One region of the Sediminicoccus rosea genome, then DNA from elsewhere that is predicted to be linked to it. Evidence: predicted binding sites of a transcription regulator. Region 1 holds the regulator's gene; each other region holds the start of a gene.
The links. The regulator LexA, encoded in region 1, represses DNA repair genes until DNA is damaged. The targets are predictions, from matches to a motif close to TGTTCTANNTANGTTC.
Positions count from the first base shown of each region.

Region 2: the regulator LexA is predicted to act here: its motif matches at 7,562-7,577, upstream of R9Z33_RS17915 (ImuA family protein).
Region 3: the regulator LexA is predicted to act here: its motif matches at 3,781-3,796, upstream of uvrA (excinuclease ABC subunit UvrA).

Region 1 covers NZ_CP137852.1:3,492,131-3,502,265, forward strand. The annotation lists gene R9Z33_RS16900 (LacI family DNA-binding transcriptional regulator) at 369-1,385, opposite strand; gene R9Z33_RS16905 (LLM class flavin-dependent oxidoreductase) at 1,580-2,938, shown strand; gene R9Z33_RS16910 (Bug family tripartite tricarboxylate transporter substrate binding protein) at 2,962-3,930, shown strand; gene R9Z33_RS16915 (acyclic terpene utilization AtuA family protein) at 3,942-5,288, shown strand; gene R9Z33_RS16920 (DUF4387 domain-containing protein) at 5,291-5,614, shown strand; gene lexA (transcriptional repressor LexA) at 6,252-6,938, shown strand; gene R9Z33_RS16930 (TRAP transporter substrate-binding protein) at 7,933-9,063, shown strand; gene R9Z33_RS16935 (response regulator) at 9,060-10,135, shown strand, end outside.
Region 2 covers NZ_CP137852.1:3,745,093-3,755,227, reverse strand. The annotation lists gene R9Z33_RS17935 (MATE family efflux transporter) at 6-1,328, shown strand; gene R9Z33_RS17930 (hypothetical protein) at 1,323-1,748, opposite strand; gene R9Z33_RS17925 (error-prone DNA polymerase) at 1,943-5,089, opposite strand; gene R9Z33_RS17920 (DNA polymerase Y subunit UmuC family protein) at 5,324-6,673, opposite strand; gene R9Z33_RS17915 (ImuA family protein) at 6,792-7,559, opposite strand; gene R9Z33_RS17910 (serine protease) at 7,730-8,524, shown strand; gene R9Z33_RS17905 (DUF1127 domain-containing protein) at 8,533-8,763, opposite strand; gene R9Z33_RS17900 (LysR family transcriptional regulator) at 8,868-9,731, shown strand; gene R9Z33_RS17895 (Bug family tripartite tricarboxylate transporter substrate binding protein) at 9,784-10,135, shown strand, end outside.
Region 3 covers NZ_CP137852.1:4,034,356-4,044,490, reverse strand. The annotation lists gene R9Z33_RS19455 (bifunctional acetate--CoA ligase family protein/GNAT family N-acetyltransferase) at 1-550, shown strand, start outside; gene R9Z33_RS19450 (hypothetical protein) at 641-832, shown strand; gene uvrA (excinuclease ABC subunit UvrA) at 833-3,760, opposite strand; gene ssb (single-stranded DNA-binding protein) at 3,907-4,428, shown strand; gene gyrA (DNA gyrase subunit A) at 4,597-7,305, shown strand; gene coaD (pantetheine-phosphate adenylyltransferase) at 7,302-7,802, shown strand; gene R9Z33_RS19425 (peptidylprolyl isomerase) at 7,876-8,409, shown strand; tRNA gene R9Z33_RS19420 (tRNA-Lys) at 8,482-8,556, shown strand; gene R9Z33_RS19415 (methyltransferase) at 8,597-9,211, shown strand; gene R9Z33_RS19410 (class I SAM-dependent methyltransferase) at 9,244-10,135, shown strand, end outside.

The sequences.
Region 1 (10,135 bases):
AGCAACCTGGGCGTCGGCCAGCGTGCGTGGCCGAAGCACTCACCCGCCTCGTATGCCGGGCCGGAAAGCCACGTTGGGGGGGCGGTTCTGGCAAGAGGCATTCAGGTCGCGAGGCGTCGCCTCATCCGCCGCCGGTGGACACACTCGAGCGGCCGCCCATCGGAGCCCGACATGAGCAAAGCGCGAACAATCAGGCGAGACCGAAACTCCTCAGCACCGAGGGAGACGCTGCGGATCCAATGAACCATGCACCCCTCCCGGGTACGCCCGCCGCCATGCATGCGATCCGTGAGATCAACTGAGCGGGGCGCAGCCTCTCGACAGCGGAGTCCACGCGTGTCTCACGGCCAGCCGCATCAACGGAGCCTTCAACCGCGCCGCGTTGAACCGCGCACAATCAGATGGCCACGCAGGGTAACTGCTTCGTCAGGCAAGCCCGGCTCGAGGATGCGGGCCGCCAGCAGGTCGAGCCCACGCCGCACCATCGCGACGAGTGGCTGCTCGAAGCTCGTGATGTCATAGGCGGCTCGCGCCGCCTCGGGGATGCTGTCGAAACCGCTGACGGATATGTCGCGCGGAACGGCGAGACCCGCTTCGCGCAGGGCGTCCATGGTCCCCATGGCGATGATGTCGCTGACCGCGAAAACACAATCGGGCCGCATCTCCGGGGCCATCGCCGCGATGTCGCGACCAGCTGCGTGGCCGCCCTCGTAGACCGAGCGGCCATCGAAGCGTGAGGTGATTGCGCCTCCACCAGCCTGGAAGACTTCGCTGAATCCACGCTCACGGTCGATGCCGTTCGAACTGGCACCGCCCGTGTGGATGATCGCAGCGCGGCGGTGTCCGCCCTGCAACAGATGTTCGGCCATGCGCGCCCCACCTTCGGCATTGTCGCAGGAGACGGCGCTGGCATGCAGACGCGGTACACGGTTGATCATCACCACGGGAACGCCGTTAGCCGCGCAGATCTCCGCGGCGCGGGAGGACATGTCGGCCGATGTGATGAGACAGCCATCCATCTGATACTGGAGCAGGGCCTCGGTCGTGCGGTCCTCGATTGGACCCGGCCCGGCATGCAGGATCAGGAAACGCAGTCCGCGCTCGGCACTCTGGGCCACCACTTCCTCCAGCAGCATCGCATAGAAGGGGTTGCTGCGCGGGCCAAGCACGAGGCCAAGCAGGCCGCTGCGCCCCGAGGAGAGCGTGCGCGCGAGGGCATTGGGCATGTAGCCGGCGTCACTTGCGAGTTCTGCGATGCGCGCACGCATGGACTTCGAGATCCGCGGATCGCCCTTCAGCGCACGCGAGACGGTGGAGGGAGAAACGCCGGCACTCCGGGACAGGGTCAGGATCGTCGCGCGCGCGCGGCGGGTCGGATGGTCCATATCCTTGGCGTAGCACGCGGCCCGAAGCACGCGCAAACGTCCCCACAAATTATCGACTCTCGACGCGACGTCCTGACAACACTCCAGGGTTAAAGCCAAAATTTTAATGCAACCGTGTGCACAATTCGTCTGGACGAAAGTCGTGCCCACCCGTAACCTCACCGACAATCAAACGCCTGAGGAAACCGATCCGGATGACACAGACACCGCGCCAAATGGCCATGGTGGGCTTCATGCAGGCCCAGAACTGCTCGATCGCCCCAGGCTCCTGGCGGCATCCCGCCAATGCGCTCGATTTCCTGACGCCCGACTACTTCCAGCGGATCGGCCGCGTGCTCGAGGACGGAAAATTCCACCTTGCCTTCTTCGACGATCGCCTGGCCATGCCCGACATTTACGGCCATGACCATCGAGAGGCGGTCGAGAACGGAATCCGGGTGGTGAAGATGGATCCCATCTCCATCCTGACCGCCATCGGCTGCGCCACGAAGAATCTTGGCCTCGGCGCGACCTACTCGACGACGTATTATGAGCCTTTCCACGTGGCGCGCCTCTTCGCGACGCTGGATCTGATGACGCGTGGGCGTTCGGCATGGAACATCGTCACGTCGCTCAATGATTCGGAGGCCGCCAATTTCGGCCGCTCCGAGCATCTCGAGCATGACATGCGCTATGACCGCGCCGACGAATTCGTCGAATGCGTTATGGGCCATTGGGACAGCTGGGAGGAGGGAGCCATCATCGCGGACAAGGCGACGGGCCGCTTCGCAGATGGCTCCCGTGTTAACGCGCTGAACTACAAGGGCAAGTACTTCCGCTCGAAGGGCCCGCTCTCCGTACCACGCTCGCCGCAGGGGCATCCGGTGCTGATCCAGGCCGGACAATCGGGCCGCGGGCGCCGCTTCGCAGGGCGCTGGGGCGAGCTGATCTTCGTGGTCTATCTCAACATCGAATCTGGTCGGAAGCAGTATGCCGACCTCAAGGCCGCCGTGGCCGAAGCAGGGCGCGACCCGGAGAAGGTCTTCGTCGCACCCGCATGCTACGTCTGCGTGGGCGAGACGCGCGCGATCGCGGAGGCCAAGCGGGAAGCCATCCTGGAGCTTTCCAAGCCGGTGGATGGCCTGGTGCTGCTTTCCGAGGTCACGAATTTCGATTTTGCGAGCAAGGACCTGGACAGCGAGTTCACCGACGAGGAACTCCAGAAGATGTCCTGGACCGGCTTCAAGGACCGCGTGGTGATGCTGAGCGGCAAGCCGAACCCGACCGTGCGGGACTTCGTGCATTTCTCAGGCCGCGGCACCATCAAGGAGTTCCCGAACTTCGTGGGCACGCCGAAGGACGTGGCAGACCAGATGGAGGATTGGTTTACGACCCGCGCCTGCGACGGGTTCGTGCTGGCCGCGACCCACACGCCTGGTGCTTTCGAGGACTTCACGCGCTTCGTGGTGCCCGAACTCCAGCGTCGCGGGCTCTATCACAAGGACTATGCGGGCCCGACGCTGCGCGAAAACCTGGGCCTCAAGCGCCCGAATGCGCGAGACTGGCGCACCTGAAACCAAGAACCGGGAGAAAAACGATGCCAGCAACCACCCTCACACGCCGCACCGCACTCGGTGCAGCCATCGTCCTGCCGACTATCGCCCGGGCGCAAGATGTCTGGCCCTCGCGCAGCGTGCGGATCATTGTGCCCTACGCCGCGGGCGGTGGCACGGATGTGACAACGCGCGCCATCGCCGAGCAACTGACCGCCCGCTTTGGCCGCAGCTTCGTGGTTGAGAACCGCCCGGGCGCCAACGGAATCGTGGGCACGGAGGCCGTGGCCCGTAGCGCGCCCGACGGCTACACGCTCGGCGCTCAAACGAGCACGCACATCATGGCCCGTCAGTTGGGGCCCCTGCCCTACGATCCGGTCACGGACTTCACGCTGCTGTCCATCACCGCCAGGTACCCGATGGTGATGATGGCCAGCATGCGCGCGCCGTTCCAGAACGTCGCCGGTCTGATCGCCGCGGCCCGTGCCCAGCCGGGTGGCGTCCCCCAGGGAACATCGGACGCGCAATCCTCCTTCGCGGCACGGCAATTCGCCCTCCGCGCCGGGATCGAGCTGAACGAGGTGCCCTATCGCGGCAGCGGCGCCTATCTGGCAGACCTGACGGCAGGACATCTGCCTGTCGCATGGGGAAGCCCGGCCACGGCTGCGGCGCTTGTCGCCTCCGGCCAGGTGCGTGTAATCGGCGTCACTTCGCCGCAACGCTCGCCCTACCTGCCCGAGGTGCCCACGCTGACCGAGGCCGGCGTGCCGGGGACGGACTTCGTGGGCTGGTTCGCCATTCTCGCCCCGGCGCGCCTGCCGACAGCGATCGCCACCCAGCTCAATACCGCGATCAACGAGATCATCGCCACGCCTGCCATGCGCGCGCGCTATGCCACGCTCGGCAACGAGGCAGCACCGATGGACCTGGAGCAATTGCAGGCCCTGATGCGCTCCGATGACGCAAAATGGGAGCAGGCCACGCGCGACGGTCTGATTCGGCGCGCGCCATGACAGAAGTTCGGATGCTCTCGACCAGCGGTATCCTCGGCTATGGCTATGCCGAGGAATCGCTGAAAATCGGGATGGCGCGGGCGCCGCATGCAATCGGCGCCGATGGCGGCAGCACCGATCCGGGGCCGCACTACCTGGGCGCCGGCACCTCCTTCACCTCGCGCCTCTCGGTGAAGCGCGACCTCAAGCTGATGCTGCTGGCTGCCATGGCGGCGAAGATCCCGTGCATCATCGGGACCGCCGGTGGCGCCGGCGGCGAGCCACATCTGCAGGACACAGCGGCACTGGTCCGCGAGATCGCGCGCGAGGAACAACTCTCCTTTCGGATGGCGCTGATCCATGCCGAGCCGGAGCGTGCCATGCTGCGCGAGGCCGTCACTTCGGGGCGCGTCAAGGCGCTCGCCAAGCTGCCTCCCCTCGACGCAGCCACCATTGATCGCGCTGAACGCATCGTCGCCATGATGGGTCCAGAGCCCATCGCGCGTGCGCTGGATGGTGGTGCGCAAGTGATTCTCTGCGGCCGCAGCAGTGACCCAGCCCAATGGGCTGCCGTCGCGTTGCGCGCGGGCATCCCGCCCGCCGTCGCCTGGTATGCCGGCAAGATGCTGGAGTGCGGCGCCGAGCCGGCTGTCCCAAAGGAGCCAGACTGCCTGCTGGTGACCCTCCGTGACGATCACCTCGTCTGCGAGCCTCCCAACCCGATCCGCCGCTGCACGCCCCTCTCCGTCGCCAACTTTGCCCTGCATGAAAACGCGAGCCCAATTCACCACACGGAGCCGGGCGGCATGCTCGATACCTCGGATGTCACCTTCGAGCCGGTGAGTGACCGCGCAGTGAAGGTCAGCGGCATGCGCTGGGTTCCTTCAGCGCAGTACACGGTCAAGCTGGAGGGGGTTGAGCGCGACGGTTATCGCGCCATCACCATCTGCGGCACGCGTGACCCCGTGCTGATCCGTCAGATCGATGACTACCTGGCCGTCCATCGCGTCAAGGTCTCGGCCAAGGCCGAAGCTTTCGGCGTTCCGCCCTCGGCTTGGCGGATGTCACTTCGCGTCTACGGAAAGGATGGGGTCATGGCCGGCTGGGAGCCAACGCCCGCCGTCACCGGCCACGAGTTGGGTTTCGTGATCGAGGTGGTCGCCGGCACGCAGGAAATCGCCAGTGCCGTCCTGGCCATGGCACGGACATCGCTGCTGCATGCTGATTTCCCGGGCAGGCTCTGCAAGGAGGGGAACATGGCCTTTCCCTTCTCGCCATCCGACATCGAATTGGGCCCCCTTTACCGCTTCAGCGTCTTCCACACGTTGGCGCTGAACGACCCCTGCGCCATCTTCCCCATCGAGTATGAGAGCGTTTGACCATGGCCCGCATCCGTGACATCGCGCAGGTCTGCAAGAGCAAGAATGCCGGCCCTTTCATCGTCACGATCGACGTCCTGTTCGAGGACCACGAGCTTTATCGCCGCGTGAAGGCGACGGGCGTTCTGAACCCGGCACTTTTCGCTCGACTCTACGGCGTGCCCGAAGAGGATGTGCTCTTCACGGCCTATGACGCTGCGGCCGCTTTCAAGGCTAGCTTGCCACGCCTTGTGCCAGCGGGGGGCTTTGGAGACACGGATGTCTACGGCGCCCAACAGCACGCGCCGCTTCTCGATGTGGAGATCCCTCTGAACGATGCACCGTAGCTGTTCCATGGGCTGCCGCCGCAGTTGAGACGCGGTGAGACAGAGATGGCGCCAACCCGACAGCCCAGCGAAGAGCAGCCAGTGTCCTAGCCCTGCTGAGGCCCGAGTCACACCGACCGCTCAAGGGCGCAGTCGGCAAGGACCGGAGGCAGGCCGGATCTCTCGCCGTGGGTGACCGGTGGAGACGGATCAGACGACAGCCGCCGAGCCCGTGATCACGCAGAAGCGACGACTTCCACTGCGTTTCGTCATAGCCGGGTGTCCGGCGCAGCGGACCGATTGTGTCGCGTCAACGATCAACCCGAGTAGAAGTGGGCCCGGCGGGTATTGGCGGGCGGTTCCGTGATCTGCGCGGCCTCCTGAAAGGGGCGATCGGAGGCAGGGAAGCCGCGCTCCACCCGAGCGCCGGGCGCATTGTACGCTTCGCAGCAGCGAGATGGGGCGGTCACCGAGCAACGGAACGGCATCAGCCCAAGAACTCGCGCCGTAGCGCCCGATTGAATCTGGCCGACCCGGCCAACGCCTCGAAAACTCTGTTTGACCTGCCGGCAGAACCTTTGTAGAACAAGCAGAATGTTTATGGTTTGTACCGGCTAGCAGCGCGATCGTGCTGCCAACCCATGGAAGTTGTCATAGCATGCTCACCCGCAAGCAGCATGAGTTGCTCATGTTCATCCATCAGCATCTCGAGACAACGGGGTTTTCCCCCTCGTTCGACGAGATGAAGGATGGCCTTGATCTCAGATCAAAATCGGGTGTGCATCGCCTCATCACTGCATTGGAGGAACGAGGTTTTCTCCGTCGACGCGCCCATCGGGCCCGAGCTCTTGAAGTGGTTCGCCTCCCAACGCAAAAAATGGGTAGCGACCGGCAAGATAAATCGATCTCATCTTTGCGATCCGTTGATCCGTTCATTGAATCTTTCTCGGAGACCAGGGCCCATAAAATTCCGCTTCTAGGCAATATTGCCGCAGGCAGCCCGAAAGAGGCCATCGGCGAGACGAATTCCTATATCGACGTGCCGTCCGATATCCTTCACGCAGGCCCGCACTACGCAGTGAAGGTCACCGGCGATTCGATGTGCGATGCGGGCATACTGGACGGCGACATCGCGGTCATCCGCCTCGGGTCGACCTTCGAGAACGGGGACATTGTTGTTGCCCTGGTCGACAAGGCCGAGGCAACCCTGAAGAAAATCAGGAAGAGAGGCAATTCTATTGCGCTCGAGCCCTGCAACTCTCTCTACGAGACCAAGATTTTCGGCGCTGACCGGGTCGAGGTGCAGGGCACCCTGTCCGGCTTGATCCGGTCCTACCGAAAATAGCTAACAGCAGGAGCGGACCAGTTCTCGATCGGGTCAGCGGATCTGCCTGACAAGGTGGCTGCCGTGACCGAAATGAGTTGTCCTCTCCTTCGAAGCCGCTGCGCCCCTTGAGGCGAGTAGCCCGTCAGCTCCCCCTTCATGCAGGCGCTGTAGAGCAGTCCGGGCGAAGGTCGACCATATCGGTGGCACCGTGTTTCGGATGCTGAATGGGAAAGGGTGAGCGCAGTGTGCCGCCTCGCATCCCGTCGACCCGGCGTTGGACGTGGACCACAAGCCCTCCCACGTGGACTGACGACATGCGAGCCTAGCCAGGTGCTGGCACGACCTCCCGCTATTCCGACCTTCCGGAACTGAACATACCTTGCACGCGGGGGATGAAGCAGCGGTGGGTTGCCATCCCGACTGTGCAGCGCGCGGCTCGCCGGCGCGCTCCATCCATCCGCCCTTCTTCACTGACCACGTGGCGGAGGATCGCGGAAGAGTTGGGCATTTCTCCGTATCAGCACCCCGGCACTCCGGGCGACCCGTGGCGCCCCGAAGTAGATGCAGTGGGCTGAAGTAGTGGCAAGAAGCCCAACTACCCTGGCTGCCTGCCGCCGGTCGAACAGGCCGTCCCGGGGGAAGGGGCTGGGGCCGTTTGACGGTTCGCGAAGCCGTGCGAGTCCGAGAAGGCTCCTCACGACGGCATCCTCACGGTGCAGCAGATTCGCCAGGGAGAAGCCTGACCGCAGATCGCGATCGTGCCCCGACTACGCTTTATCGAAAAAATCTTCTTTTAGTCTCTTTTTCCTCGCATTCTTGTGCGCTTCGTTCCTTCGGCGATCCCCGAAGCACCCGTCTAAGTTCCAGTGCAGGCAGCACCAAAGGGCGAAACATCAACATCTGACTACAAAACTCAACATTTCATTTCTACCGAAGACTGGAACGGCCATCCATCCGCTGATACAACCTTAACGTGTTAAGAGTTCCTTAATACAATCCGAGATGGCAGCAGATGACCGTCAAACCGGGCCACGCCGGGCCTTTGTTGCAGCCAAGCTGGATGGCGGGAGGAAGGCTCCGGCGCATCTGCAGGATTGGGGTCACCATCCTCCTTCTTATCGCCCTCGACGTGACGCCCAAGACAACCTCGGCGCAGGAGGCGCCCATCCAGCTCAAGATCGTGGGCGGGCTCGCCGGCGTGACCCAATATGACCGTTACGAGGTCCCATTCTGGCTCGAGCGCGTCCCCCGCCTGACAGGTGGACGCGTCCAGGCAGAGATCGCCCCCTTCGACCGCAGCGGCATCCGGGGCTCTGAATTCATCCATCTCATGCGCGTCGGCGTGGTGCCCTTCGGGACACTGATCCTCACCATCGCGGGCGCCGACGAGCCCGAACTCATGGCCTCCGACCTTGCGGCTCTGAACCCGGACATGGCCCACCTGCGGCGCAATGTGCAGGCATTCCGTTCCGTCTTCACGCGCATCCTGCGAGAGAATCACGAACTGGAAGTGCTCGCGGTCTATGCCTACCCGGCTCAGGTGCTCTTCTGCGCCCGTCCCTTCTCCGGCCTCGGCGACATCGTGGGCCGACGTGTCCGAACCTCCTCGGCCACCCAGGCCGATCTCATGGAAGCAGTCGGCGCCCTTCCGGTCGTCATTCCCTTCGCGGAGATCGTCGGCTCCATCCGCAGGGGCACGGTGGAATGCGCCATCACGGGCACATTGTCGGGCAACTCGATCGGACTTCATGAGGTGACGAGCCATGTGCACACCATGGCACTCTCTTGGGGTGTCAGCGTCTTCGCCGCGCACGGACCAAGCTGGGCAGCCCTGCCCGACGAGGTACGTAGCCAGATCAGCCTCGGGTTGACCGCGCTGGAAGAGGAAATCTGGACAGCGGCGGAGCAGGACACCTTACAGGGGCTGCGCTGCAATGCCGGTCACGCGGATTGCACGGGCGGCCTCCGAGGGCGCATGCGGGTGGTTCCGGTCAGCGCCGCCGATGAGCAGATGCGCCAGCGCCTCGTGCGCCAGACGGTACTGCCGCGCTGGCTAGACCGCTGTGGCGAAAACTGTGCCCGCGTCTGGAATGACAGCCTCGCTGCCACGACCGGGATCCGCGCCGGGATGCCAACACAATGACCCATGGCCGCCCCCTTCGCATCGGCATTGCCGTTTGCGGCGTCGTGCTCCTCCTCACACAGGCCCTGGCGGTCGCGGCATTGCTTGATGCCTCTCGCCGCACAGCGATGGAGAGCGCGACCGGCTTGACCGAGCGCGCGGGGCACGCCGTCCGCGACGCGATCAACCGAACGCTCTTTCAGGTCGATGCTACACTCGCGAGCCTTCCCGCCCTGCTCGCGCCTGTCCTGAGCAGCCCCGGGACGGCAGCGAATACGACCGAAAGCCGAGATTTGGAGCGCGTAAACGGGCAACTGCGCCATATCAACAGCCAGAACTTTGCCGTCCGTGATCTGTTGCTCGTGGATGGCGCTGGCCGCACCATCGCGGCGGCTCTGCCGGCTTCGCGCCGGCGTCCGCTCCCAGCTCCGATCGGGCCAGGCTATGTCAGCGCAGGCCTCAGCGCCGGCGGGTTGCTGGTGAGCGAGCCGGTCCGCAATGCGGCCAATGGCGAGTGGTCGGTCTTCTTCGCACGGCCGCTGCATCTTCCGGGCCTGGGTGACGTGCATGGCGTGGCCGAGGTGCAGGTTCCCATGCTTGCCAACCTGATGGCGCCGGGGATCGAGACTCCAGGGCTCCGGGTCTGGCTGGAGCGTGCGGGCGGCACCATTCTCGCGGCCACGGCGCAGAGCCAGGGGCTTCGGCTCGCCCCCAGCACAGGGGAAAGGACCACCCCAGCCATCCACGCTTCACGCCTCGATGGGCGCGAGGTGATCGGCACATCATGGCAGACCTTGTACCCGGCACTGCGGCTCTCGACCGAGATGGAGGTGGACGCTGCACTGGCCGCCTGGCGTGCCAACCGCGACCGCACTGTGATGATTTCGGCCGCGTTCGTGGTGCTGACCATCGCCCTCATGATCGCTCTGATCGTGTGGCTCGCCCAGCGTGACCGCGCAGAGGCGGATCGCCTTGCCTGGCGGCGGCAGCTGGAGGATGCGCTGGACAGCATGACGGACGGCTTCGTCATGTTCGACGCGGAGGACCGGCTGGTCGTCTCCAACCGCAGCTACCGCGACATGTACCGGATCTC
Region 2 (10,135 bases), 250 kb from region 1:
GCGCCATGGCGCGGCCCAGCTCGGCCGAGCTGGCCAAGCGGATCCTGGCTTTGGCCGCGCCCACCACGGTGCTCTCCGCCTTGCAGGTGGTGGCGCTGCTGATCGAGACCTGGATCGCGGCGCGGCTCGGCCGTTCGGCGCTGGCGGGCTGGGCGGTGGTGCTGCCCTTCGCGCTGCTGCTGGGGCAGATGTCGGCGGGTGCCATGGGCGGCGGCGTGGTCAGCGCCATCGCCCGCGCCTTGGGTGCCAAGAAGCCGGAGGAGGCCTCGGCGCTTGCCGTGCATGCGCTGCTCATCGCGCTCGGCTTCGCGGCCATGTTCGTCATCCTGCTCGCGGGCTTCCCCTGGACGCTGCTGACCTGGATCGGCGGGCCGGAGGCGGCGGCGGCGGGTGCGCCCTATGCGGCGGTGATGTTCGGGCTCGGCGCCGTGCCGGCCTGGATGGCCAATACGCTCGGCTCCATCCTGCGTGGCGCGGGCAAGCATGCGCTGGCGGCGCGGGTGCTGAATTTCGCCTGGCTCGGCTACCCCGCGCTGGGCTTCGTGCTGGCGGAGGTGCTGGGCCTCGGGCTGATCGGGCTCGGTCTCGCCTTCGCGCTCTGCTTCTGGGCGGCGGCGGGGGTGATGGCGAAGGTCGTGTTCTCGGGTGCTGCGGGCTTCACGCCCAATCTGCGCGTACGGCTGGAATGGGCGCTGTTCCGGCGCATCCTGGCCGTCGGCGCCATCGCCTGCACGCTGGCGCTGATCGCGAACCTCGCCACCATCCTGGTGACGGCGCGGCTCGCCTCCTATGGCGCGGCGGTGGTGGCGGCTTACGGCGTCTCGGCGCGGCTGGAATTCATGATGATCCCGCTCGCCTTCGGCGTGGGCTCGGCGCTCACGGCCCTGGTCGGCCGCGCGGTGGGGCAGGGCGATTGGGAGACGGCGCGGCGCACCGCCTGGGTGGGCGGGATGATGGCCTTCGGCGTCTGTTCCAGCGTGGGCATCTCGGTCGCGATCTTCCCGATGTTCTTCGCCAACCTCTTCGCCTCGGATGCCGAGGTGGCGGCGATCGCGGCCCGCGCGCTGACCTTCATCGGGCCGGCCTTTGGCGGCTTCGGCCTCGGCATGGCGATGTATTTCGCGGCGATGGGTGCGGGGCGGATGGGCTACCCGATCGCGGCCGGCCTCTCGCGCCTGGGCATCGCGGTGGGCGGCGGCTGGCTGCTGGGCGATGTGCTGGGCTTCGGCATGGATGGGCAGTTCCTCGCCGTGGCGCTGGGTGTCACCGCCTATGGCGTGCTCGCGGCGGTGGCGGTGCGGGCCAGCGTCTGGGGGCCACGCTCATAGGCGCGGCTCGAAGGTGACGCCGCCGCGGCGCAGCGCGCAGGCCAGGAGGATGAGCGCCGGCATGGCCCGATAGGCGGCAAGCGGCGGGGCCAGGCGATGCAGCAGGCCGAGCGCCACGCTGCGCCGGCCCTGCTGCACGGCGCCGATCGCCAGCAGCAGCGCGGCCTCCGTGGTGTGGATCGCGGGGCAGAGTGGGCAGGCGAGCTGCAGGCCGGGCAGGGCGCGCAGCAGCGGATCGAGGCGAAGCGCCGCGCCCTCGATGCCCGCGGCGGCGAGGACCAGCGCGGCCTCCGCCACCGGGCCGGCGGGGCCGGGCCCGGCCCAGGCGCGGGCGGCATCCAGCAGCAGCCGCTCGGGATCGGGCAGGTTGTCCGCGCACTCATTGAGGTGGGGCCAGGTGGGAAGGCCGCGAGTCGCCATGGGCAGGTTCTCCGTGCTGCGGCGAGTATGCTGCAAATGAGAATGATTCGCAAATAACCATTGGGACGGCCTCTGGAGGATCCGGCCGCACCGCCGCCGGCGGCTACGCGATGCCTTCCCCAACCACGCCACATGTCGGAAGGCCGCCCCCCAAGCCGCCGCAGCCTGCGCCGGCGCTCGAGGCAAGAAGGCCATCACTTAAAATCCCTGCTGGGCTGGCGTAGCGCTTCCTTCCGCTTCACCCGTGGATCGGGCGAGAGGTTGGGCCGCAGCACCTCATCCGCATGGGCGATGGTCCTGGCCCAGGTGTCGCCATCCAGCTCATGCAGCCCGTGCAGCAGGGCCGAATGATCCTCCAGCTTGCGGACCAGCAGGTGCAGGATGGGCACATGCGCTTCGGTGCGCTCCAGGCGCCCTTCGGCGATGACCAGGCGTGCCGCCACCACCTCGCGCCGGAAGCGCTGCGAGATGTCGGGGAAGAGGACGAGATTGGCCGTGCCGTGCTCATCCTCGATGGTGAAGAACATCACGCCCTTGGCACTGCCCGGCCGCTGCCGCACCAGCACGAGCCCCGCCACGCGCAGCCACTTCCCCTGCCGCGCGCGGGCGTAGTCCAGCGTGCTGACGGCGCCGCGCCGTGCGAGTTCACCCCGCAGCAGCGCCAGCGGATGCGGGCCGAGGGTCAGGCCGGTGCCGGCATAATCCAGCACCACGCGCTCGCCCGCCGTCGCCAGCGGGAGTTGCGGCGCGGCCTCGGTGATGGGGGCGGCGAGGGCTGTCGCGTGTTCGACGGCCGCCGCTTCCCAGAGTGCCGCGCGGCGGTCGAGACCCAGGCCCCGCAGCGCATCGGCCTCGGCCAGGCGCTCCACCGCGCCCCGATCCAGGCTCGCACGCCGCACCAGGTCGCGGAAATCGGCGAAGGGGCGTGCGGCCATGATGCGCCCGGCCACCTTGTCGGAAAGGCCCGTCACCTGGCGCAGGCCGAGGCGCAGCTCTTCCCCCTCCAGCGTGCAGTCCCACTCGCTGATGGTCACATCGATCGGCCGCACCCGCACGCCATGCTCGCGCGCGTCGCGGATGATCTGCGCCGGCGCATAGAAGCCCATGGGCTGGCTGTTCAGCAGCGCCGCCGCGAAGGCCGCCGGGTGGTGGCATTTCAGCCAGGCCGAGATGTAGACCAGCTGCGCGAAGCTCGCCGCATGGCTCTCCGGGAAGCCATAGGTGCCGAAGCCTTCCAGCTGGCGGAAGCAGCGCTCGGCGAAGCCGGGGTCATAGCCGTTGCGCGCCATGCCCTCGAGGAACTCCGCGCGGAATTGCGGGAGCTGGCCGTTGCGCTTGAAGGTCGCCATGGCACGCCGCAACTGGTCCGCGCGCGTGGCCGAGAAGCCGGCGCCGACGATCGCGATCTTCATCGCCTGCTCCTGGAAGAGCGGCACGCCGAGCGTCTTGCCCAGCACCTCCTCCAATCCCGGCGGCACCTCCACCGCCTCCTCGCCATTGCGGCGGCGCAGATAGGGATGGACCATGTCGCCCTGGATCGGGCCCGGGCGCACGATCGCGACCTCGATCACCAGGTCGTAGAACTCGCGCGGGCGCAGGCGCGGCAGCATGTTCATCTGCGCCCGGCTCTCCACCTGGAAGACGCCGAGGCTGTCCGCCCGGCTCAGCATCTCATAGGTGGCGGGGTCGTCCTGCGGGATTTCGGTCAGCGCCGACTTGCCGATCAGCGCCAGGCCGCGCCGGATGCAGCTCAGCATGCCCAGGCCCAGCACATCCACCTTCAGCATGCGCAGCGCCTCGATGTCGTCCTTGTCCCATTCGATGGTGTGGCGGTTCTCCATCGCCGCGCGGGTCACGACGCACAGCTCGGTGAGCGGCCCGCGCGTGATGACGAAGCCGCCGACATGGGTGGCGAGGTGGCGCGGGAAATCCTGGATCTCATCGGCCAGCTCGCAGGCGAGCTTGAGGCGCGGGTCCTCCGCATCCAGCCCATGCTCGGCCGCGATCTCCGCCCAGGTGGCGTCGCCCGCCCCCCAGACGGCCTTGGCGAGCGGCGCCGTCACCGCCTCATCCAGGCCCAGCGCCTTGCCCACCTCGCGGATCGCGCTGCGCTCGCGGAAGCGGATCACGGTGGCGGCGATGGCCGCGCGGTGGCGGCCGTAGCGTTCGTAGATGTGCTGGATCACCTCCTCGCGCCGCTCATGTTCGAAATCCACGTCGATGTCGGGCGGTTCGTCGCGCGCCTCGCTGATGAAGCGCTCGAAGAGCAGGTCATGCTTGTCGGGCGGCACGGCGGTGATGCCGAGCGCGTAGCACACCGCCGAATTGGCCGCCGAGCCGCGCCCCTGGCAGAGGATGCCGCGCGAGCGCGCATAGCGCACGATCTCGTGCACCGTCAGGAAATAGGGCGCGTAGTTCAGCTTCGCGATCAGCGCGAGTTCATGCGCGATCTGGCGCGCCACCTTCGGCGGCGTGCCTTCCGGCCAGATCCGGCGCTCGGCCTCGGCCACGCGGGCTTCCAGCGTCTGCTGCGGGGTGCGGCCGGGGTCGAGGATCTCATCCGGGTATTCATAGGCGAGCTCGCGGAGGGAAAACCGCGCGACCTCCGCCAGCTCCGCCACGCGATCCACCGCCGCCTCATGCCCCTGGAAGAGGCGGCGCAACTCGCCCTCCGGCTTGAGGCAGGCCTCGCCATTGGGCTCGGCGTCCAGGCCGAGCTCCTCCACGGGGCGGCCCAGGCGGATGGCGGTCAGCACATCGGCCAGCCGGCGCCGCTGCGGGACGTGGTAGCGCACGCCGCCGGCCGCGATCAGCCTGGCACCCATGGCGGCCAGCGCATCGAGCCGCGCGCGGTCATCGCCGATGGCGCGGTGATGGGCGGCGACCATGAGCGGCATCGCCAGCGCGCGGCCGAACTCCGCCGCATCGCGCCGGAGCCGCGCGGCGAAGGCGGCGTCGGGCTTGCGAGGGGCCAACAGCGCCAGGGCCTGGCCGGGTGCGGCGGCGAGCAGCGCCTCGCGCGTCAGCGGGCATTCGCCCTTGGGCGCCTCCATCCGTGCCGCCGAGAGCATGGCGGTCAGCCGCCCATAGGCGGCGCGGTCGCTGGGCCAGGCCAGGTATTCCGTGCCGTCCAGCAAGGTGAGCCGCACACCCAGCAGGTAGCGCAGCCCCGCCTGCTCGGCCGCCACCATGGCCTGCACGCTGCCGGCGAAGCCCTGCCGGTCCGCCACGCCGATCAGCGAGTGGCCCAGGCGCTGCGCCGTCTCGACCAGCTCCCGCGCATGCGAGGCCCCCTCCAGGAAGGAGAAGTTCGAGAGCGCCGCGGGCTCGCCATATGTCATGCCCTCAGGCGCCGGGCGCCGGCTCCGCCGGCTTGGCTTCGGAACGCTGAAGCGTTCCGCCGCGCCTATTCGGCGCGGATACGCGGAGGGCGCTCCCGCGCTCGGATGAGCAGCGCTCCTTCCGAGAATCCGGCCGCGCCTGCGGCCGGCGCCGCCCAACCGGACCCATGGCCCGGCGCACCCGTGGCGCGGCGAAGCCAAGCCGGCAGAGCCGGCGCCCGGCGTCTGAGGGCATCAACACACATATCCATGCAGATACCACTTGGCGTCCGCGGCGCCGGGGGCGCCGCTGCGGCAGACCCACCAGCGGGCGCCGTCCTGGGTCTGCACCAGGTAATAGTCGCGCGGGCGGGCGCCGTGGCCGCTCCACCATTCGGGCTCCAGCCGCTCCGGCCCCATGGCGCGCAGGATGCGGTGGCTCTGCCGCCCCAGCCGCAGCAGGGAAGGGGGCGCATCGGGCAGCAGGGCCACGGCCTCCAGCGCCAGGGGGCGCCGCAGCAGCCGCACCGGGCGTGACGCCGGCTGGAACTCGGCCACCTTCGCGAAGGGGCTGACGCGGCGCAGCGCGCGCTCGGGCCAATGCGAGGCATGGGGCGCGAGGCGCCAGAGCTTCACCCGCTGCCCCAGCCGGTCGAGCAGAGCGGCCAGTTCCTCGGGCGCCGTGTCCTCGCCCGGCAATCCGGCCTGGCGGGGGGCAAGCGCCTCCGTCACCTCGGCCGCCAGGACCAGGCGCTCGAAGCCCAGTTCGGGCCGCAGTTCCTCCACGCGCCGGGCCAGCAGGCGGTGCAGATGGGCGGGCTCGCGGCTCGCCTGGCCCAGGCCCTGGCGGAGTTCCTGCCAGGAGGCATCGCCGCGGAAGGCGGTGAGGCGCAGCACCCGCGCGCCCTCGCCGGCGGCGAGCAGCCCCTCGCAAAGCTGCGCGATCAGCCCGCCGATGGCGCGCTCCAGTCCTGGGGCGGTGACCAGCGGCGAAAGGCAGTCCCGCGCCACGCGGTGGCGGGGCGGCGGGCGGATGGGGGTGAAGGGGGCGATGGCGCCGCGCAGCGCCGCCAGTTCCTGTGCGATGGCGGGGCCGAAGCGCCGGGCCAGCGGGCCGCGCGGCTGTGCCTCCAGCGCCGCCACCTCGCGCAGGCCGAGGCGATGCAGGGCGGCGATCACCTCGGCCGGCAGGGCGAGGGCGCTGACCGGCAGGCGTGCCAGATCGGGCATGGGGTCCAGCACCTGGGGGGGCAGGCCGGCGCGCAGCAGGGCGGCCAGCGCGGCGGGGGCAGCGCCGATCAAGCCCCGCGCCGGATGCCCGGCTGTCTCGAAGGCCGCCAGCACGCGGGCCAGCAAAGCGGGTTCGGGCTCCGGCAGGCCGGTGGTCTCGATGAGCAGCCCTTCGTCGCGCCAGAGGCCGACGAGGGGGGAGAAGCGCAGCGCCCAGATGGCGGCGCGCGGGGAGGCCAGGCCTGGCCCGTGCAGCATGAGGAAGCGGCGGGTTCCGGTGGCTTCCCCGGTGGCGGGGGCGAGGGCCGGTGCCACTGGCGGCCCCGCCTCGAAGAGCGGCAGCCGCGGCGTCCGTGCAGCGCGCCGCCCCGTCATGCGCCATGTGCCTTTTCGGACAAATGGATTTTCCGGGCCGCGGCGCGCAGTGCCTTGAAGGGATTGGGGGCTGGGGCCTCCCGGGCCCAGCCCCCGGAGGCCTCTTTTCGTGCCCTTTTCATGCGCCCAACGCCCGCCGGCTTGGCGCGGCCGCCCCCATCACCCGCAATTCGCCCCTGAGCGCGTCCCACTCGCCCGCCCAGGCCCCCGGCCGTCCGCCCCGCGCCCGCAGCAGCGCGATCTCCCAGGCCGGGTCACCGAGCTGATGGACCGAGCCACCCTCGCTGGGCCGGGCCGCCAGGCGCCAGCGGGTCAGCGCCGCGGTGGGGCCGGGGCTCTCATCTTCGCCGCGCAGCAGCAGGCCGATGCCGCCCCCCGTCTCGGCGGCAAGTTGCAGGCGGCGCGCGGCGGTGAGGTCGGGCGTCACGTTCATCACCAGGGCGGCGGCGATGGCCGGGCAGCGCAACCCTTCCTCGGCCGCCCAGAGCGCATCGGCCGGGCGGGGCGCGCGGACCAGGATCAGGCTGGCGGCGGAAAGGCCCAGGCTGGCGAGGCCGGGCGGATAGGCATCCGGCTCATCGGCGATCCAGAGGACGGAACGGCCGGGCAGCGCCGCCTGGGCGCGGGCCAGCAGCAGGCCAGCGAAGCCCATGCCGGCCCCGGGCTCGGCCGCCAGCACCTCATGCAGCCCGGCGAGCGGCAGGCCGCCCCAGGGGAGGTGGGCGTCCAGCTCGGGCGAGAGGGGCAGGGTGGCACGGCCGGTCTCGAGCCCCGGATCGAAGCGGGCGATCCGCGCGCGCAGCCCCGCCAGCAGGGCGGCGCGGTCCATCGCCGCCGGGCTGGGCGTCTCGGGTTCGGGCGGGGAGGGGCGCGGGGAGAGCAGCATGTTGTTCTTGAAATGTTCTAATCCCTGGCGCCCCCGCAGGTCAAGCTTTGGGTGCCGCGACAGGGTCTTGGAGTTCCATGTCCGACGTCCATCTTTCGGAAATTGTTAATTTTTACATCTCAATCTGAAGGAGATCGAACCGCGGGTGCAACATTGCCATGCCGGAAAACATGCGCCGCTTTCTCGGAATGTTCCTGGGGTTGCTGCTTCTGGCCGGCTGCGCCGCCCTGCCGGCGGAGCAGGCCGCGGGGACGCCCGCCGCGCGGGTGGCGCGGGACAGCCTGGCCAGCCTGCAGGCGGGCGGCGTCACCGTGGGTGCGGCGATCGCGGTGGATGGCCGCCACGTCCTGACCAACGCCCATGTGCTGCGCCAGGCGGGTGGCCCGGTCACGCTGCGCCGGGCCGATGGGCTGGCCGAGGCGCCGGCCCGGCTGGTCGCCGCCAGCCCGCGCATGGACCTCGCCGTGCTGCGCATGCCCGAGGGATTCCTGCGCCCGGCGCCGCTCGCGCCTGAATTGCCGGTGACGGGGGAGGCGGTCTGGGCGCTCGGGCCCGAGGGACTGGGGCGCGCCCTGGCCGAGGGGCGGGTGGCGCGGCCCTATGTGCAGATGCGCGGCTTCGGCCCCGGCTTCACGGCGGGACTCGGCGCGCTGATGGGATTTTCCGGCGGGCCCGTGGTGGATGGCAGCGGCCGTGTAATGGGGCTGACCACGGCCCTGCCGCAGCCGGGCGCCGCGCCGCTGCTCGCGGCCCTGACCGGCATGGACCTGGCCGGCCTGGCCGAGGGGGCACGGCGGCAGGTCTTCATCCTCGACATCCGCGAGGCGATGGCCGAGGCGGAGCGCCTGGGCGTTCCGCTCGCCGCCGCGCCGGAGCAGCCGGCGGTGGCGATGCGCCATCGGCCCTGGCGGGAGGCGGCCGGGTGGGCGGCGGGCCGGCTGGCCGGCACCGCCCCCCGACCCTGAGGCCGGGTTCAGCCGCCCTGGATGTCCCAGGGCTTGCGGGCGGCCTCGAGCTGCGCGTCCAGCCGCGTCACGCCGATGTCGCGCAGCAGATGCGGGTCCAACTCGGCCAATTGGCGGCGCGTGTCATAGGCGCGCCAGAAGCGGGCCAGCCACGTCACCCAGCCAAGGCCGACCTTCGGCGTCCCGAACCGCGCGGAAAGCCGCAGGGCGGAGGGAAGGGGGCTGAACTGGGCGGACATGATCTTTTCCTTTGGTGAAAGCGCCCTTGGGTTATCCCAGCCCTGGAATCATCATTCAAACGACTAATCTTGACGGTGAACATCAATTATCGTGATGTTGCCACATGAACCTCCCCGCCGGCCTCGACCCTGAACTGCTCCGCAGCTTCGTCCTCATCGCCGAGGGGGAGAGCGTGACCCGCACGGCCGAGAAGATCGGCCGCACCCAATCCGCCGTCTCCATGCAGATGCGCCGCCTCGAGGAGATCCTGGGCGAGGAATTGCTGCGCCGCGGCCATCGCGGCCTGGAGCCCACGCCCAAGGGCGCCTGGCTGCTGGAGCGTGCCCGCACCCTGCTGGCGCTGAACGAGGAGATCATCACCACCTTCCGGGCGCCCGCACTCACCGGCCAGGTGCGCCTGGGCAGCCCCGATGACTACGCCCTGCAATGGCTGCCCGGCATCCTCGCGCATTTCGCCCGCACCCATCCGGGGATCGAGGTGGATGTGCTCTGCATGAGTTCCGAGGAACTCGCGCAACGCCTGGAGCACGGCCATCTGGACCTCGCCCTGCTGACCGAGGGCCATGGGCGCGATGGCGAGGAGGTGTGGCGCGGCCCGCTGCGCTGGGTGGGCCCGCAGGGCAGCACGCTGCACAAGCGCGACCCGCTGCCGTTGGCCGCGGCCCATCCCGGCTGCACCTGGCGCCGTGCCGCGCTGGAGGCGCTGGGGCGCGAGGGCCGGCGGGTGCGCGTCAGCTACAACAGCACCACGCAGTCGGGCTGCTTCGCTGTGGCCCTGGCGGGCCTGGCGCTGACCATCTCGACGCCGACGCGCCTGCCGCCGGGGCTGGTCTGGATGGGGGAGGCGGAGGGCCTGCCGCCGCTCGGCGAAATGGGAATTCTCCTGGCGCTGGGCGAGGCGCCGCTGCTGCCCGGCGGCAAGGCGCTGGTCGAGGCGATCCGCGCGGGCTTCGCACAAGCCGCTTGAGGCGGCGCGCATGGCTGTGATCTGCTGCCGCGGTCACACCGGGGAAACCAACATGCAGCGCCGTTCCGCCATCACCGCCCTGCTCGCGAGTCCCGCCCTGGCCACGGGAAGCTGGGCTCAATCCTGGCCCGAGCGGCCGGTCCGCATCATCATCCCCTTCCCGCCGGGCGGCTCGAACGACACGGTGGCGCGCATCCTGCAGCCGCGCCTGCAGGAGATCCTCGGCCGGCCGGTCGTGGTGGACAACCGCGCCGGCGCCTCGGGCTCCGTCGCCTCGACCGAGACGGCGCGCGCGCAGCCCGACGGCCACACCTGGATGCTGGCGAATGATACGCTGGCCGGCAATGAGACGTTGATGAGCCTGCCCTACCGGGTGATGGAGGCCTTCACCTTCTGCTCGCTGC
Region 3 (10,135 bases), 540 kb from region 1:
CCTGCGGCCCGAGGGTGCGAGCGCACTCTTCGCCATACCGCCCTATCCGGTGGAGTGGGTGGCGCCCTTCACCGGCCGCGATGGCAGCGTCTTCGAGGTGCGTCCCATCCGGCCCGAGGATGCGGCGGCGCAGGGCGCCTTCTTCCTGGAGTTGCCGCCGGAGGATGTGCGCTTCCGCTTCTTCTCCAGCATGAAGGAATTGCCGCCCGCCATGCTCGCCCGCCTCACGCAGATCGACTACGGGCGGGAGATGGCCTTCATCGCGATGCGCGACGGGCGGAACTACGGCACGGCGCGCATCATCCGCGAAGGCACGGGCAGCAGTGCCGAATTCGCGGTGGTGGTGAGCCCGGCGGCCAAGGGCACCGGCCTCGCGCGGCATCTGATGGAGCGCGCCATCGAATGGGCGCGGCATGAGGGTGTGACCGAGATCGTGGGCCATGTCCTGGCGGACAACGCGCCCATGCTGGCCTTCGTCCGGAAGCTCGGCTTCATCCTCAGCCGCAGCCCTGAGGATTTCGACATCATGCTGGCGAAGATGGCGCTGTGATTCCGCCTTGATTTCGGCGTGCTGCCGCCATGCGGCGGCGCTTTCCTGCGGTCAGCGACAGATGCAACCCCGTCGCTCCCGGAGGCCATCATGGCCAGGCTTTCCTTCCAGCGCAGCGCCCGCGCCCTGGGCGTGCTTTCTCTCCTCATCGGCCTCGCGGCCTGCGTCGCGCCGCATCCGCGCTACCATGGCGGCGGGTATGGCCGGGGCTACGCGTATCAGCAGCCGGTCTATCGCGGCGGGTACGGGCACCATTACGGCCCGCCGCGCCGCTGGCACTGATCAGCCGGGCTTGCGCCCGCGCCTGGCCTTCGGCACGACGACGGGCGCATGCCGCGCGAGGATGGGCTGCAGGAAGCGGCCCGTGTGGCTCTCCGGATTGGCGGCGATCTCCTCCGGCGTGCCGGAGGCGACGATCCGCCCGCCGCCCTCGCCGCCCTCAGGCCCGAGGTCGAGCACCCAGTCTGCGGTCTTGATGACCTCCAGGTTGTGCTCGATCACCACCACCGTGTTGCCCGTGTTCACCAGCGCGTGCAGCACATCGAGCAGCTTGCGGACATCCTCGAAATGCAGGCCGGTGGTGGGCTCGTCCAGGATGTAGAGGGTGCGGCCGGTGGCGCGGCGGCTGAGTTCCTTGGCGAGCTTGATGCGCTGCGCCTCGCCGCCCGAAAGCGTCGTCGCCTGCTGGCCGAGGTGGATGTAGCCGAGGCCCACCTCCTCCAGCATGCGCAGCTTCTCGTGGATGCTGGGCACGGCGGCGAAGAACTCGCGCCCCTCGGTCACCGTCATGTCCAGCACATCGGCGATGGACTTGCCGCGGAACTTCACTTCCAGCGTCTCGCGGTTGTAGCGCTTGCCCTTGCAGGTGTCGCAGGTGACGTAGACGTCGGGCAGGAAGTGCATCTCGATCTTGATGACGCCGTCGCCCTGGCACGCCTCGCAGCGGCCGCCCTTCACGTTGAAGCTGAAGCGGCCGGGCTTGTAGCCGCGGCCGCGGCTTTCCGGCAGCTCGGCGAACCAGTCGCGGATCGGGGCGAAGAGGCCGGTATAGGTTGCGGGGTTGGAGCGCGGCGTGCGGCCGATGGGCGACTGGTCGATGTCGATGACCTTGTCGATCAGCTCGATCCCCTCGATACGCTGGTGGGGGGCCGGCACGACGGAGGCGCCCATGAGCTTGCGGCTGAGGCCGTTGAACAGCGTCTCGATCACGAGCGTCGATTTGCCGCCGCCGGAGACGCCGGCGATGGCGGTGAAGGTGCCGAGCGGGAACTCCGCTGTCACATCCTTCAGGTTGTTGCCGGTGGCGCCGACGACGCGGAGCATGCGCTTCCTGTCGATCGCGCGGCGCTGCGCCGGCATCGGGATCTCGCGGCGGCCGGCGAGATAGGCGCCGGTCAGGCTGTTCGTGTCGGCCGCCACCTGTTCCGGCGTGCCCTGGCTGACGATGGTGCCGCCCGCCTTGCCGGCGCCCGGGCCGATATCCACGAGGTAGTCGGCGGTGCGGATCGCATCCTCGTCATGCTCGACGACGATGACGGAATTGCCGAGGTCCCGCAGGCGACGCAGCGTGCCGAGCAGGCGCTCATTGTCGCGCTGGTGCAGGCCGATGCTGGGCTCATCCAGCACATAGAGCACGCCGGTCAGGCCGGAGCCGATCTGCGAGGCGAGGCGGATGCGCTGGCTCTCGCCGCCGGATAGCGTGGCCGAGGAGCGCGAGAGCGAGAGGTAGTCGAGGCCGACATCGTTCAGGAACTGCAGCCGGTCCTCGATCTCGCGCAGGATGCGCCGCGCGATGTCCTGGCGCTGCGGCGTGAGCGTTTCCATCACCCCCGCGAACCAATCCTTCGCGCGGCGGATGGAGAGGGCCGAGGCCTCGCCGATGTGGCAGCCCGCGACCTTCACGGCCAGGGATTGCGGCTTCAGGCGATGGCCACCGCAGGCGTGGCAGGGCTTGTCCGCCTGATAGCGCGCCATGTCCTCGCGCACCCATGGGTTGTCGCTCTCGCGGAAGCGGCGCTCGAGATTCCGGATCACGCCCTCGAAGGGCTTCTGCACCTCATAGGCGCGCAGCCCGTCCTTGTAGCGCAGCGTCACCGCCTCGCCGCCCGTGCCATGCAGGATGGCGTGCTGCGCGGCCTCGGGGAGGTCTTCCCAGGCGGTCTCCATGCCGATCTTGAGATGCTTGGCGAGGCTCACCAGCGTCTGGTCGTAATAGGGGCTGCTGGCATTGCCGGCCCAGGGGACGATGGCGCCCTCCTTCAGGCTCAGCGCCGGGTTGGGGATGACCAGAGCGGGGTCGAAGAAGCTTTCGGTGCCCAGGCCGTCGCAGGTGGGGCAGGCGCCCTGGGGGGAGTTGAAGCTGAAGAGGCGGGGCTCGATCTCCTCGATGGAGAAGCCGGAGACGGGGCAGGCGAATTTCTGGCTGAACACGGTGCGCTCGCCGCCATCGGCATTCTCGGCATAGGCGATGCCGTCGGCCAGGGCCAAGGCGGTCTCGAAGCTGTCGGCCAGGCGCTGGGCCAGGCCGTCACGCACCACAACGCGGTCCACCACCACCTCGATGTCGTGCTTCAGCTTCTTGTCGAGCTTGGGGGCCTCGCTGATCAAGGTGAGGGTGCCGTTGATCTTTACGCGCTCGAAGCCGCGACGCTGGTATTCGGCGAGCTCCTTCCGGTACTCGCCCTTCTTGCCGCGGATGACGGGCGCCAGGATCAGCAGCCGCGTGCCCTCGGGCATGGCCATCACGCGGTCCACCATCTGCGAGACGGTCTGAGCCTCGATCGGCAGGCCGGTGGCGGGGCTGTAGGGCACGCCGACGCGCGCCCAGAGCAGGCGCATGTAGTCATGGATCTCGGTCACCGTGCCGACGGTGGAGCGCGGGTTGTGGCTGGTGGTCTTCTGCTCGATGGAGATGGCGGGCGAGAGGCCCTCGATGCTGTCCACATCGGGCTTCTGCATGAGCTGGAGGAATTGCCGCGCATAGGCGCTGAGCGATTCGACGTAGCGGCGCTGGCCCTCGGCGTAGATGGTGTCGAAGGCCAGGGATGACTTGCCGGAGCCGGAAAGGCCGGTCAGCACCACGAGCTTGCCGCGCGGCAGGTCGAGATCCACCGATTTCAGATTGTGCTGCCGGGCGCCGCGGATGCGGATCAGGTCGGTCTTGTTCTCAGACAGGGGCGCCTGGGCAGGGGGATGCGCGTCGCGCGGCATGGGGGGCACTCCAGGCAGAATGTTCGCATTGTGTTCACGGTGCTTTTGCACCAGAATAGGGGCGGGTGCCAAGCCTTGGCGCGGGGCTGGCCCGGCCAATCCGGAAAAGCTAGGTTCCGGAACCAAATTGCAAGGAGTCGCAGCGCATGGCCGGTGTGAACAAGGTGATCATCCTGGGCCGCCTCGGCAAGGACCCGGAGGTGCGCAACTTCCAGAATGGCGGCAAGGTCGTGAATCTGCGGATCGCGACCAGCGAGCGCTACAAGGACCGCGAGGGCAACCAGCAGGAGCGGACCGAGTGGCATGCCGTCGCCATCTTCAACGAGAAGCTCGGCGAGATCGCCGAGCGCTATCTGAAGAAGGGCAGCGAGGTCTACATCGAGGGCCAGCTGGAGACCCGGAAGTGGCAGGACGCCTCGGGCCAGGACAAGTACACGACCGAGATCGTCCTGCGGCAGTATCGCGGCGAGCTGGCGCTGGTTGGCGGCCGTTCCTCGGGTGGTGGCGGCGAGATGGCCGAGGAGGGCGGGTATTCGGGCCGCAGCGGCGGCGGCGGGTATTCGGGTGGTGGGGAGCGCAGCTCGGCCCCGGCCCGCGGCGGCGCGCCGCGCTCGGGCGGCTGGGATGCGGGGAAGAAGCCGGATATGGATGACGATATTCCGTTCTGAGCGTTGCGAGGGGCTTTGCCCCCCGCACCCCCAGCAGGAGGCGAGCCTCCTGCACCACCATCTGTCGAAGGTGCAGGAAACTGAGTTTCCTGCCGGGGTCCAGGGGCAGAGCCCCTGGGTGTCCAACCAACCAGGACCAGCCATTTGAGCGACGAAATCCCCAAGCCCATGGACGTGGCCCCCATCGCCCTCGAAGAGGAGATGCGCCGCTCCTATCTCGACTACGCGATGTCCGTCATCGTCAGCCGCGCGCTGCCCGATGTGCGGGACGGGCTGAAGCCGGTGCACCGGCGCATCCTCTACGCCATGCACGAGGCGGGCTACACGGCCGACAAGCCGCACCGCAAATCGGCCCGCGTCGTCGGCGACGTGATGGGCAAGTATCACCCGCATGGCGACTCTGCGATCTACGACGCCATGGTCCGCATGGCGCAGGGCTTCTCGATGCGGGTGCCGCTGGTGGATGGCCAGGGCAATTTCGGCTCGATGGACGGCGACCCGCCGGCGGCCATGCGCTACACCGAGGTGCGCCTGGCGAAGTCCGCCGCCGCCCTGCTGGAGGGCATTGACGAGGACACGGTCGATTTCATCCCGAACTACGATGAAAGCGCCGAGGAGCCGCGCGTCCTGCCGGCCGCCTTCCCGAACCTGCTGGTGAATGGCGCGGGCGGCATTGCCGTCGGCATGGCGACGAACATCCCGCCGCACAACCCGACCGAGGTGATCAACGCGACGCTCAAGCTGATCGCCGAGCCGGAGACGACGCTGGCCGAGCTGATGGAGATCATCCCCGGCCCGGATTTCCCGACGGGGGGCCTGATCCTCGGCCGCTCGGGCATCCGCTCCGCCTTCGAGACGGGGCGCGGCTCCATCCCGCTGCGCGCCGATTGCGTGATCGAGGACATGAAGGGTGGCCGCCAGGCCATCATCGTCAACGAGATCCCGTACCAGGTGAACAAGTCGGTGCTGATCGAGCGCATCGCGGAGCTGGTGCGCTCCAAGCTCATCGAGGGCATCAGCGACCTCCGCGACGAGAGCGATCGCTCGGGCCTGCGCATCGTGATCGAGCTGAAGCGCGAGGCGGTGGCGGAGGTGGTGCTGAACCAGCTCTACCGGATGACCTCGCTGCAGATCAGCTTCCCGGTGAATTTCCTGGCGCTGAATGGCGGCCGCCCGCAGCAGATGGGCATCCGCGAGGCGCTGCAGGCCTTCATCGCCTTCCGCGAGGAAGTCATCCTCCGCCGCTCGCGCCATCGCCTGATGAAGGCGCGGGAGCGGGCGCACAACCTGATCGGCCTCGCCATCGCGGTGGCGAACATCGACGAGGTGATCCGCCTGATCCGCGAAAGCCCGGACGCCGCCGCCGCCCGCGTGGCGCTGATGGCGCGCGACTGGCCGGCGGCCGATGTGGCGCCGCTGGTGGCGCTCGTGCAGGACGAGGGCAATGAGCTCTCGCCCGCCGGCACCATGCGCCTGACCGAGGCGCAGGCCCGCGGCATCCTGGAGCTGCGCCTGCAACGCCTCACCGGGCTCGAGCGCGAGAAGATCGATGCCGAGCTGAAGGAAGTGGGGGCGCGCATCGTCGAGCTGCTGGAGATCCTCTCCAGCCGGCCGCGCCGCATGGAGGTCATGACGGACGAGCTGCTGGCGATCCGCGGCACGCTGCACCAGCCGCGCCTGACCCGCATCGTCGAGCACGCGGCCGATATTGACGATGAGAGCCTGATCGCGCCGGCCTCGATGATCGTGACGCTGACGCGCGATGGCTATGTGAAGCGCACGCCGCTCGATGTGTTCCGAGCGCAGAATCGCGGGGGCAAGGGGCGCAGCGCGGCCTCGACGCGCGCCGATGACGTGGTGGTGCGCAGCTTCGTGGGCCACACCCATCAATGGGTGCTGTTCTTCACGAGCCGCGGCATCGCTTTCCGCGAGAAGGTCTGGCAGTTGCCGGAGGGCGGCACGAACGGCAAGGGCCGCTCGCTGCGCCAGGTGCTGCAATTGCAGGAGGGCGAGAGCGTCACCGCCGTGCTGCCGCTGCCGCAGGATGAAAGCCTGTGGGAGCACCTCCACCTGGTCTTCGCGACCCAGAGCGGCGATGTACGGCGCAACCGCCTGAGCGATTTCCGCAATGTCCGCTCCTCCGGCCTCATCGCCATGAAGCTGGAGGAGGGCGATTCGCTGGTCGGTGTCGCCACCTGCCGCGAGGGCGATGACGTGCTGCTCGCCACCCGCCAGGGCAAGGCGATCCGTTTCGTGGCCGATGCGGACACGCTGCGCGTCTTCGCCGGGCGCGATTCGACCGGCGTGCGCGGCATCCGCCTCGCGAAGGGCGACGAGGTGATCGCGCTGGCGGTGCTCGGCCATGTGAATGCCACGGTCGAGGAGCGCGCGGCCTACCTCAAGCACAAGCGCCGCGCCGAAGGCACGGAGGAGGCGGCGGAGCCCGCGCCCGCGCCGGAGGAAGCCGAGGAGGCCGGCGCCGCCGAGATCACGCTGACGGCCGAGCGCATCGCGGAGCTGGAGGCGGCCGAGCAGTTCCTGCTGACCGTGACCGACCGCGGCTTCGGCAAGCGCAGCAGCGCCTATGAGTATCGCGTCACCGGCCGCGGCGGGCAGGGCATCAACGGCATCAGCCTGAGCCGCCGCACCGGCAGCGCCGTCGTCGCCTGCTTCGCCGTGCAGGCGGGCGACCACATCATGCTGATGACCGATGGCGGCCAGGCCATCCGCTTCGAGGCGGAGCAGGTGCGCAAGACCGGGCGGCAGTCGCAAGGCGTCATGCTGCAACGGCTGGACGAGGCGGAGCGCGTGACGAGCTGCTTCCCCGTCCTGGACGAAGAAGCCGAGGACAATGAACAGGAAGCCACCCCGGAATGACTGACCGCGTCGCCCTTTACCCGGGCACCTTCGACCCGGTGACCAATGGGCATCTCGACGTCATCGGCCGCGCCGCGCGGCTGGTGGACCGCCTGGTCATCGGCGTCGCCATGAACATCGGCAAGGGGCCGCTCTTCTCGCTGGAGGAGCGCGCCGAGCTTGTCTCGGCCGAGACCGCTGCCATCGCCAGCCGCACCGGCTGCGTGATCGAGGTCCGGCCCTTCACCGGCCTCCTCGTCGCCTTCGCGCGCGAGGTGGGGGCGCAGATGATCGTGCGCGGGCTGCGCGCCGTCTCCGATTTCGACTATGAGTTCCAGATGTGCGGGATGAATGCCCGGCTCGATCCCGAGATCGAGACCGTCTTCCTCATGGCGAGCGAGAGGAACCACTTCATCTCCTCGCGCTTCGTGAAGGAGATCGCGCAGCTTGGGGGAGACGTCTCCAGCTTCGTGCCGGCGCTGACGCTGGAACGGACGCTGGCGAAAGTCCGCAAGTAATTCCAACAACGGAGGATCACCCATGAACCGCCGCGCGCTTATGACCACAACCCTGATCGCAGCAGGAGCGATGATGTCCGAGAACAATGAAGCCGAGGCGCAGGCCGCCCCGGACCGCGAGAACACCCTCATCATGGAGCTGAAGGACAATGGCCGCGTGACCATCCAGCTCCGCCCCGACCTGGCGCCGCTGCATGTCGAGCGCATCAAGACGCTGACCCGCCAGGGCCTCTACGACAACACGCCCTTCCACCGCGTGATCGAGGGGTTCATGGCCCAGGGCGGCGACCCGACCGGCACCGGCATGGGCGGCTTCCGCGACCGCGGCTTCGCCGACCTGCGCGCCGAGTTCAGCCCGCCGTCGCGCGCGCGCTTCCTGCGCGGCACCTGCGGCATGGCCCGCGCCCAGGACCCGAACAGCGCGAACAGCCAGTTCTTCATCATGTTCGCGCCGACGCCGAGCCTCGATGGCCAGTACACCATCTGGGGCCAGGTCACCGCCGGCATGGAGTTCGTGGACCGCATCAAGCGCGGCGTGGGCGGCAGCGGCACGGTGCCGGCGCCGGCCGATCGCCTGATCCGCATGCGCGTGCTGGCCGACACCTGAGCCCGGCTTGACAAGGGCTCCCGTGCAGTGTGTTTCGCGCCGCACGGGAGTGCCCCCACTTGCGCGACCCGGGGGTCGGTAGCTCAGCGGTAGAGCACGGGACTTTTAATCTCGCGGCCGAGGGTTCGATCCCCTCCCGACCCACCACCCTCGCGCTGCTGGCCTGCTCCGTCGAAAGGGACCGCGGATGATCAACTCTGCCGAATACTGGGAGAAGCGATACAAGCGCGGCAGGAATTCCGGCAGCGGCAGCTACGGGCGGCTCGCGCGCTTCAAGGCGGATGTGATCAACCGCGTGATCGCCGAGACCAGGGCCGCCTCGCTCATGGATTTCGGCTGCGGCGACGGCAATCAGCTCAGCCTGATGACGCCCTTGCCCTATGTCGGCCTGGATGTCTCCCGCACCGCGCTGGCGGCGCTGCGCGCGCGCTTCGCGGACCAGCCGCTCTACCGCTTCCTCCATCCCGACGACCTTCCGGGCAATCTGCGCTGCGACATCACCGTCTCGGGCGACGTGATCTACCATCTGGTCGAGGATGAGGTCTTCGAGACCTACATGGAGGATCTCTTCCAGCACGCGCTGCGCTTCGTCGTGATCTATTCCAGCAATCACGAGGAGCCCTATACGGGCTCGCACATCCGGCACCGCCGCTTCACGGATTTCATCGCGGCGCGCTTCCCCGAATGGCGCCGCGTGCTGCACATCCCCAACCCCTATCCATGGGACCCGGCGCGGAAGACCGAGACGACCTTCTCTGATTTCCACATCTTCGCCGCCCCGGCACAGGCTGGCGCCGGGTGAGCGGGAGCGCGGTGACCGAGGCGCCTCCCAGCGTGGATCTTCCGCCGGTCACCATCTCGCTGACCTCGATCCGCTCCCGCATCGGGCAGGTGGACCGCGTGGTCCAGTCGCTCCTGACGCAGGCGCCCGCGCCGGACCACGTCATGCTGGTGATCTCGCAGGAGCCCTACCTGCTGGATGAGGGCATCCAGCCCGAGGCGCTGCCCTCCGGCCTGCGTCAGCTCTGGGCCGAGGGGCGGGTCGAGCTCGTCTATGCGCCCAACACCGGGCCTTATCGCAAGCTGCTGCCGGCGCTGCGCCGCTATGCCGGGCAGGAGCGGCTGATCGTCACGGTGGATGACGACATGATCTACCCGCAGCAATGGCTGGCGGGTCTGCTCGAGACCTATCGCCGCCACCGCTGCGTGGTGGCCCATCGCTGCCGCGCGATCGCGGTGGAGGGGGGCCGCTTCCTGCCCTATTCCCGCTGGCCCGTGCTGCCGGCCGGCGCCGATGCCTTCGGTGCGCTGCCGCCCGCCCTCACCGGCCTGTTCACCATCGCGACCGGGTTTCGCGGCGTGCTCTACAACACGCGCTTCTTCCCCGATCTCGACCTGCTGGAGACGCTGCGCGCGCTCGCGCCCCGCCAGGACGACCTCGCCTTCAAGGCGGCCACCATCGCGGCCGGCGTGCCCACGGTGCTGGTGGATCCCGACCTCAAGCGCGGCCCCTTCGGCGACCGCCTCAGCCCGCCCGAGGCCAAGGACGAGACGCTGTTCCAGGCGAACCGCAAGCAGAACGACGCCGCCTGGAGCCGCCTCATGGCCCATCTGGAGGAGCGCGGGCTGTTCCGGCTGGAGGAGGCGCTGGCGCGGCACCGCAAGCCGCTCACCCCGCGGGAGGTGCAGCAGGCGATTCCTGCCGACCACGCACGCCAGGTGGATG